2 regions of the Pseudonocardia sp. ZF1 genome follow, and region 2 is predicted to be linked to the other one. Evidence: predicted binding sites of a transcription regulator. Region 2 holds the regulator's gene; the other holds the start of a gene.

Region 1 (3,405 bases), 5.0 Mb from region 2:
GGTTCTGCGCCGGGTCGAGGACCTCCAGCAGCGCCGCGGTCGGGTCACCGCGGAAGTCGCTGCCGACCTTGTCGATCTCGTCGAGCAGCACGACGGGGTTCATCGAGCCGGCTTCGCGGATGGCGCGGACGATCCGGCCGGGCAGCGCGCCGACGTAGGTGCGCCGGTGACCGCGGATCTCCGCCTCGTCCCGGACGCCGCCGAGCGCGACGCGGACGAAGTTCCGGCCGAGCGCGCGGGCGACCGACTCCCCCAGTGACGTCTTGCCGACGCCGGGCGGACCGACCAGCGAGAGCACCGCGCCCGAGCCGCGGCCGCCGACGGTGTCGAGACCCTTGCGCTCGCGACGGGCGCGGACGGCGAGGAACTCGACGAGGCGCTCCTTCACGTCGTCGAGGCCGGCGTGGTCGGCGTCGAGGATGCGGCGGGCCTCCACGAGGTCCGACGAGTCGGTGGTCGTGGTGCTCCACGGGATGTCGAGGACGGTGTCGAGCCAGGTCCGGATCCAGCCGGACTCCGGGCTCTGGTCCGAGGAGCGCTCCAGCTTGCCGACCTCGGTCAGCGCGGCCTTGCGGACGTCGTCGGGCAGGTCGGCGGCCTCCACGCGGGCGCGGTAGTCGTCGGAGCCCTCCGGGTCGTCCTCGCCGAGCTCCTTGCGGATCGCGGCGAGCTGCTGGCGGAGCAGGAACTCGCGCTGCTGCTTCTCCATGCCCTCGCGGACGTCGTTCGAGATCTTCTCGGTGACCTCCTGCTCGGCGACGTGCTCCTTGGTCCAGCCCAGGAGCTTCTCGAGCCGGGCGTCGAGGTCGGTCTCGGCGAGCAGCTCGGCCTTGTGCGCGACGTCCAGCCACGACGCCCACCCGGCGAGGTCGGCGAGCGCGCCCGGGTCGTTCGTCTGCTGCACGGAGTCGATGACCTGCCAGGCTCCCCGCTGCTGCAGGATGCCGATCACCAGGGCCTTGTACTCGCGGGCGAGCTCGTGGGTGCGACCGGTGGGCTCGCCGGCGTCGACCGGCTCGGCCTCGACCCAGAGCGCCGCGCCGGGGCCGGAGACCCCCGACCCGATGCGGGCGCGGCGCTCACCCCGCACGACGGCGGCCCGGTCCCCGTTGGGGAGCCTGCCGATCTGCTCGAGCACGGCGACGACGCCGATGGCGCCGTAGCGGCCGTCGATGCGGGGCACGACGAGCACCCGTCTCCCGTCGTCGCGGTCCTGGGCCGCGGCGGTGGCCGCATCGACCGCAGCACGGGTGTCGGAGTCGTCGAGACGGACGGGGACGACCATGCCGGGCAGGACCACGGCGTCGTCGAGGGGCAGGACCGGGAGCGTCAGCACGTCACTCATGTCCTGCCCAACCACACGGAGGGTCCTCCGCTTCCCGGAGTTGAGTCGTGTCCGCTCAGGGCGAACGCGACCACCGGAGCACGTCACGGCGACCGTGGGCACACCGGGTTCCGCGGGCGGCCAGTTCCTGCCGCTGCCCGCGGGCTGGACCTCGGCCGACGGGCCCGCCGTCCCGCTCCCCCGCGGGGGTGGCCACCGGCTGGGGTGCACCGCCGCGGAGGCGGCCCGCAGCACGGGCTGCCGACTCAGCGCGCGAGGTCCGGCACGACCTCGGCGCCGGGAAGCGACGCCAGCAGGTCGCCGGGCACCGCCGGCTTCCCGCCCGCGTCCCGCTCCCGACGACGACGGCGTCGGCCCCGGCGACCCCGGGCGACAGCCGGAGCGGCCAGTCCGCGGGGAGCCCGATCGGGGTGATGCCGCCGTAGGCCATCCCGGTCAGGGCGACGGCGTCGTCCATCGGCGCGAACGACGCCGTGCGCACGTCGAGGCGGCGCTTCACCGCGCCGTCGACGTCGACCCGGGTCGTCGCGAGGACCACGCAGGCGACGTACCGGGTCTCGCCGCCACGCCTCCCGGCGACGACCACGCAGTTCGCGGCCCGTTCGACCGGGGAGGAGTAGGCGGCACAGAACGCGGCGGTGTCGGCCAGGTCGGGATCGATCTCGGCGACGGCGATCCGGCCCGCGTCGAGCCCCGCCAGCGCGACGGCGACGGGCTCCGCGAGCAGGTCGGGCCGGGCCGGCGCCGGGACGGCCGTGAGCGCCCCGAGGACCGGGGGGTTCACCAGCGCGGTCCGCCGCCCTGGACCTCCATCACCGCGGGCTTGACGTCGACCAAGTAGACCAGCGTCGCGACGGTGGCGGCCAGCCAGAACATGGCACCGCCGAACATCGGGCCGTTCGTGATGATCAGGAGCAGCAGCGCGACGCCGGTGATGCCCAGCCATGCGTTCTTGGTGAGCTTGCCCGCCGCGGTGAAGGCGTCCGCACGTTGCATCAGTGCGTGCCCGAGCGAGAACCCGCCGACCACGACCATGATCCACTTGATCACGAAGATGATCAGTTCATCGGGGGCACCTGGCAGTGACAGCACTCGGCCAGGGTACGGACAACCCGGGCGTCGGTCACGTCCGGCGCCGGATCCGGGCAGGACGATCCGCATCCGCACACGACGGCGCCCCCGGCCGATCGGGATCGGCCGGGGGCGCGGGTCGTGCTCACCGGGCGCGGGGCCCGGCGGGTGTCACTTCTTGGCCGACGCCGTCGAGGTACCGCGGCGGGTGGTCGGCTTGCGGGCCGGGACCTTCGCGCCGGTGGCGGTCTTCGGGTCGGTCTTGGCGGCGGTGCGGCGCGCGGTCGAACGCGTGGTCGTCGCGACCTCGTCGCCGGCCTCCTCGATCGCCTCGGCGGCCTCCTTCGAGACCTCGGTGACGACCTCGGCGGCCTCGCTCGCGGCGGTCTGGGCGCGGCGGGCGACCTTCTCACCGACCGAGCGGGTCTGCGTGGTGACCGCACCCAGGGTCTTGACGGCGACGTCGTGGGTCTCGTCCACGAACTCGTCGACGCGGGTGTCGAACTTCTCGGTCAGACCCTCGACGGTCGCGATGGCCTGCTTGACCTGCGGCTGCTTGCGGATCCGGCCCCAGGCCTTCTCACCGCGCTGGGCGAATCCGACGTAGACGCCCTCGACCTCGGAGCGGAACTCCTCGACCTGCTTGCGGATGTTGTCCGAGGACAGCTTGCCGCGGAGCTCCTTGAGCTCGTCGGGGAGCTCCTGGACGCGGGTCTGCACCTCCTCGGCGCGCTTGGTGGCGGTGGAGCGGGCGTCGGTGACGGCCTTGCTCACGGTGGTGACGGCGAAGTCGCCGGCGCCCAGCACGGCGAGCAGCGGGGTGCGGACGACCTCGGCCTGCTCGGCGGTCTGCTCACGCAGCTTCTGCACGTCGGCGCTGGTGGGGAGGTTCACGGCCATGGTGATCACTTCCTCGTATCGGTGGGGGTGTCGGTGGTGCCGGCAGAGAGGCCGTTCTCCCTGCGAAAGGACTCGTAGACATCGAGCAG
Region 2 (3,405 bases):
AACTGCTGATCAGCACCCAGCTGGCCTTCAACGTGGGCTTCTACATGGTGCTGCCCTACCTGGCCACACACCTGGCCGAGGACCTCGGGCTCGCCGCGGCGCCCGTCGGGCTCGTGCTGGGACTGCGGACGTTCAGCCAGCAGGGGCTGTTCGTGATCGGCGGGACCCTGACCGATCGGTTCGGTGCGAAGCCGGTCGTGCTCGCCGGGTGCGCGCTGCGCGTGACCGGATTCATCCTCCTCGGGGCCGCCGGCACGCTGCCCGCGGTCATCGGCGGGGCGCTCCTGACCGGGTTCGCGGCCGCCCTGTTCTCGCCGGCCGTCGAGTCGTCGCTGGCGCGCGAGGCCGGGGAGCGGGAACGCGCCGGGGAGGGCCCGCCACGGACCGAGGTGTTCGCGATGTTCGCCGTCGCCGGTCAGGTCGGGACGGTCACCGGGCCGCTGGTCGGCACCGCGCTCATGCTGGTCGACTTCCAGCTGGCCTGCCTGGTCGCCGCCGTCGGCTTCGTGGTGGTGGGGCTGGCGCACTGGCGGTGGCTGCCGTGGCGGGAGGCCGAGCAGGCCGGACGGCCGATGCTCGCGGGCTGGGGCGAGGTGCTGGGCAACCGTCGCTTCATGCTGTTCGCGGCCGGCTACTCGGGCTGGCTGCTGTCCTACAACCAGCTGTACCTGGCGCTGCCCGACGAGCTGGAGCGCGTCGGCCGCACCGCGGCACTGGGCTTCCTGTTCGTGCTGATGTCGGTGCTGGTCATCTGCCTGCAGATGCGGGTGACGACGTGGGGCCACCGGATCGGGGCCGGCCGCTCGGTGGTGCTCGGGTTCTGCCTGATGGCCGCGTCGTTCACCGTCGTCGCGGTGGCACGGCTGCTGCCGGGCCTGCCGGGGTGGTGGGCGCTCGCACCCGCGGTGCTGATGGTGCTGCTGCTGACCTTCGGCGAGATGTTCGCCGTGCCGGTCGCGCAGGACCTGGTGCCCCGGCTGGCCGGGGAGCGCAGGCTGGGCGCCCACTTCGGGGTGCTGGCCTCGTTCGGCGGGCTGATGGTGCTCGTCGGCTCGACGGGCGTCGGCGCGCTGCTGGACCCCTCGTTCCCGCCGGCGCTGCCGTTCGCGGTGCTGGCCGCGGTCCCGCTACTGGGCGCCGTGGTGCTCGGGCTGCTGGCCCGCCGCGGGGTCCTGACGGCGGCCTGAGCGGTCCGGGCCCGCACCGCCCGGGGGACTCAGCCGTCGTCTGCGGGGCGCCAGCGCACGACGGCCTGGCGCCGGTCCACCGGCACGAGGTCGCGCCGGTAGGAGCGGTGCACCGCCGCCGTGGCCTGCGCGGCGGCGGCACGGACCGCGTCGAGCTCGGCGGTGGCCTCCTCGAGCCGTGCCGAGAGCTCGTCGACCATCTGTTCCAGCTCGATGATCCGCTTGACGCCCGCGAGGTTCACGCCCTCCTCCTGGGAGAGCCGCTGCACCTCGCGCAGCAGCGCGATGTCGCGCTGGGAGTAGCGACGCCCGCCGCCCGCGGACCGGCCCGGGCTGACCAGGCCGATCCGGTCGTAGCTGCGCAGGGTCTGGGCGTGCAGGCCGGACAGCTGCGCGGCGACCGAGATGACGAACACCGGGCTGTCGTGTGCGACGTCGACGGTCAGCGCTTCCTCCCCGTCCCGGGGGGTGCGTCGTCCGGCCACCGCCATCACCTCCTGGTGCTACCGAGCAGATCGGCCCGCGGGTCGAACGACGACGTCGCCTCGGCATAGGCCTCCAGCGCACTGGTGGCCGCCTCGTCCAGCTTCTGCGGCACCGCCACCTCGACGGTGACCAGCAGATTGCCCTTCTTCCCGTTCCTGCGCTCGACCCCACGCCCCGACACCCGGAACGTCCGGCCGCTGGCGGTCCCCGGCGGGATCCGCAGCGAGACGGTGCTGTCGAGCGTCGGCACCGTCAGGGTCGCACCCAGAGCCAGCTCGGGGAAGGTCACCGGCACGGTGAGGGTCAGGTCGTCGGAGTTCTTCGACGACCGCCCGAAGATCCGGTGCGGGGTGACCGAGACCGTGACGTAGAGGTCACCGGCGGGTGCGCCGCCGCGACCGGGCTCGCCCTGGCCCGCGAGCCGGACCTTCTGCCCGTCGTCGACGCCGGCGGGGACCCGCACCGTCAGCGACCGGGTCCGGGTGGACACGCCGTCGCCGTGGCACTCGGGGCACGGGTCGTCGATGATGCGGCCGGTCCCGCGGCAGTCGCGGCACGGCTCGGAGAACGAGAACGCGCCCTGGCTGCGGTTCACCAGACCCTGACCGGAGCAGGTCGGGCAGGTGCGCGGGGTGCTGCCGGGCCGGGACCCGGTGCCGCCGCAGCGCTCGCAGCGCCCCGGCGAGGACAGCTTGATCGGCACCGTCGCGCCGCGCACCGCGTCGTCGAAGGAGATGGTCAGGCTGCTCTCGACGTCCTGACCGCGGCGGGCACCGGCCGTGCCGTACCCGCCCGCACCGCCGGCGTTGTTCCGCGCGGTGCGGCCGAAGATGTCGCCGAGGATGTCGCTGAAGTCGCCGGCCCCGGCACCGCCGGAACGGCCGGCCTGGCCGAACAGGTCGTTGATGTCGAAGCCGCCCTGGCCGGCGCCACCGGGACGCGCACCACCGGGGAAGCCACCGCCGGTGCCGAACCCGCCGAAGCCGCCGCCGCCCGCGAACATCGCGCGGGTCTCGTCGTACTCCTTGCGCTTGGACTCGTCGCCCAGCACGCCGTAGGCCTCGGAGACCGACTTGAAGCGGGCCTCGGCCTTCTCGTCACCGGGGTTCGCGTCCGGGTGCAGCTCGCGGGCGAGCTTGCGGTACGCCTTCTTGATCTCGTCCTGGGACGCCGTCGAGGAGACGCCCAGCTCGCGGTAGAAGTCCTTCTCGATCCAGTCGCGCTGGGTCACTCCGCCTCCTTCCCGATCAGACCCGCGGTGCGGCGGGAGACTCGTCGCCTCCCGCCGCACCGCGCGGTCACGTCCCTGTCCGCCCTGGTCAGGCGGGGTTCTGCGGCTCGCCGTCGCCGGCGTCCGCGCCGCCGTCGGCGGCATCGGCCCGGGCCTGCTCGGAGACCTCGGCCTCCGGGCGGTCCTGCACGGTCACCATCGCGGGGCGGAGCACCCGGTCGGCGATCCGGTAGCCGCGGCGCAGGACCGTGGACAGCACGGTGACCGTGGGGCCGGAGCCCTCGGCCGGCTCGTGCTGCACGGCCTCGTGCAGCGACGGGTCGAACGCCTCGCCCTCGGCCCCGAAGGGCTCGAGGCCGAGCTTGGAGAGCACCCCGGTGACCTTGTCGGCCGCCGACTTGAACGGCCCGGTGAGGTCGCCGTGCTGCTCGGCGCGCTCGAAGTCGTCGAGCACGACCAGCAGGTCGCTCGCCACGGAGACCTTGGCGTCGACCCGGGTCT

What was found. The regulator HspR, encoded in region 2, represses chaperone genes until heat shock. The targets are predictions, from matches to a motif close to ANNTTGAGTNNNNNNNACTCAANNT.
Region 1: a site for HspR is predicted at 1,383-1,407, ahead of lon (endopeptidase La). Genes of this name have one in related genera too.

What each region holds. Positions count from the first base shown of each region.
Region 1 covers NZ_JAJNBY010000001.1:559,953-563,357, reverse strand. Annotated here, with positions in the region: gene lon (endopeptidase La) at 1-1,345, opposite strand, end outside; partial or broken gene ZF1_RS02860 (YbaK/EbsC family protein) at 1,591-2,129, opposite strand; gene ZF1_RS02855 (DUF2516 family protein) at 2,126-2,437, opposite strand; gene ZF1_RS02850 (hypothetical protein) at 2,588-3,316, opposite strand; gene ZF1_RS02845 (helix-turn-helix domain-containing protein) at 3,322-3,405, opposite strand, start outside.
Region 2 covers NZ_JAJNBY010000001.1:5,517,871-5,521,275, forward strand. Annotated here, with positions in the region: gene ZF1_RS26605 (MFS transporter) at 1-1,187, shown strand, start outside; gene ZF1_RS26610 (heat shock protein transcriptional repressor HspR) at 1,217-1,672, opposite strand; gene dnaJ (molecular chaperone DnaJ) at 1,678-2,904, opposite strand; gene grpE (nucleotide exchange factor GrpE) at 2,993-3,405, opposite strand, start outside.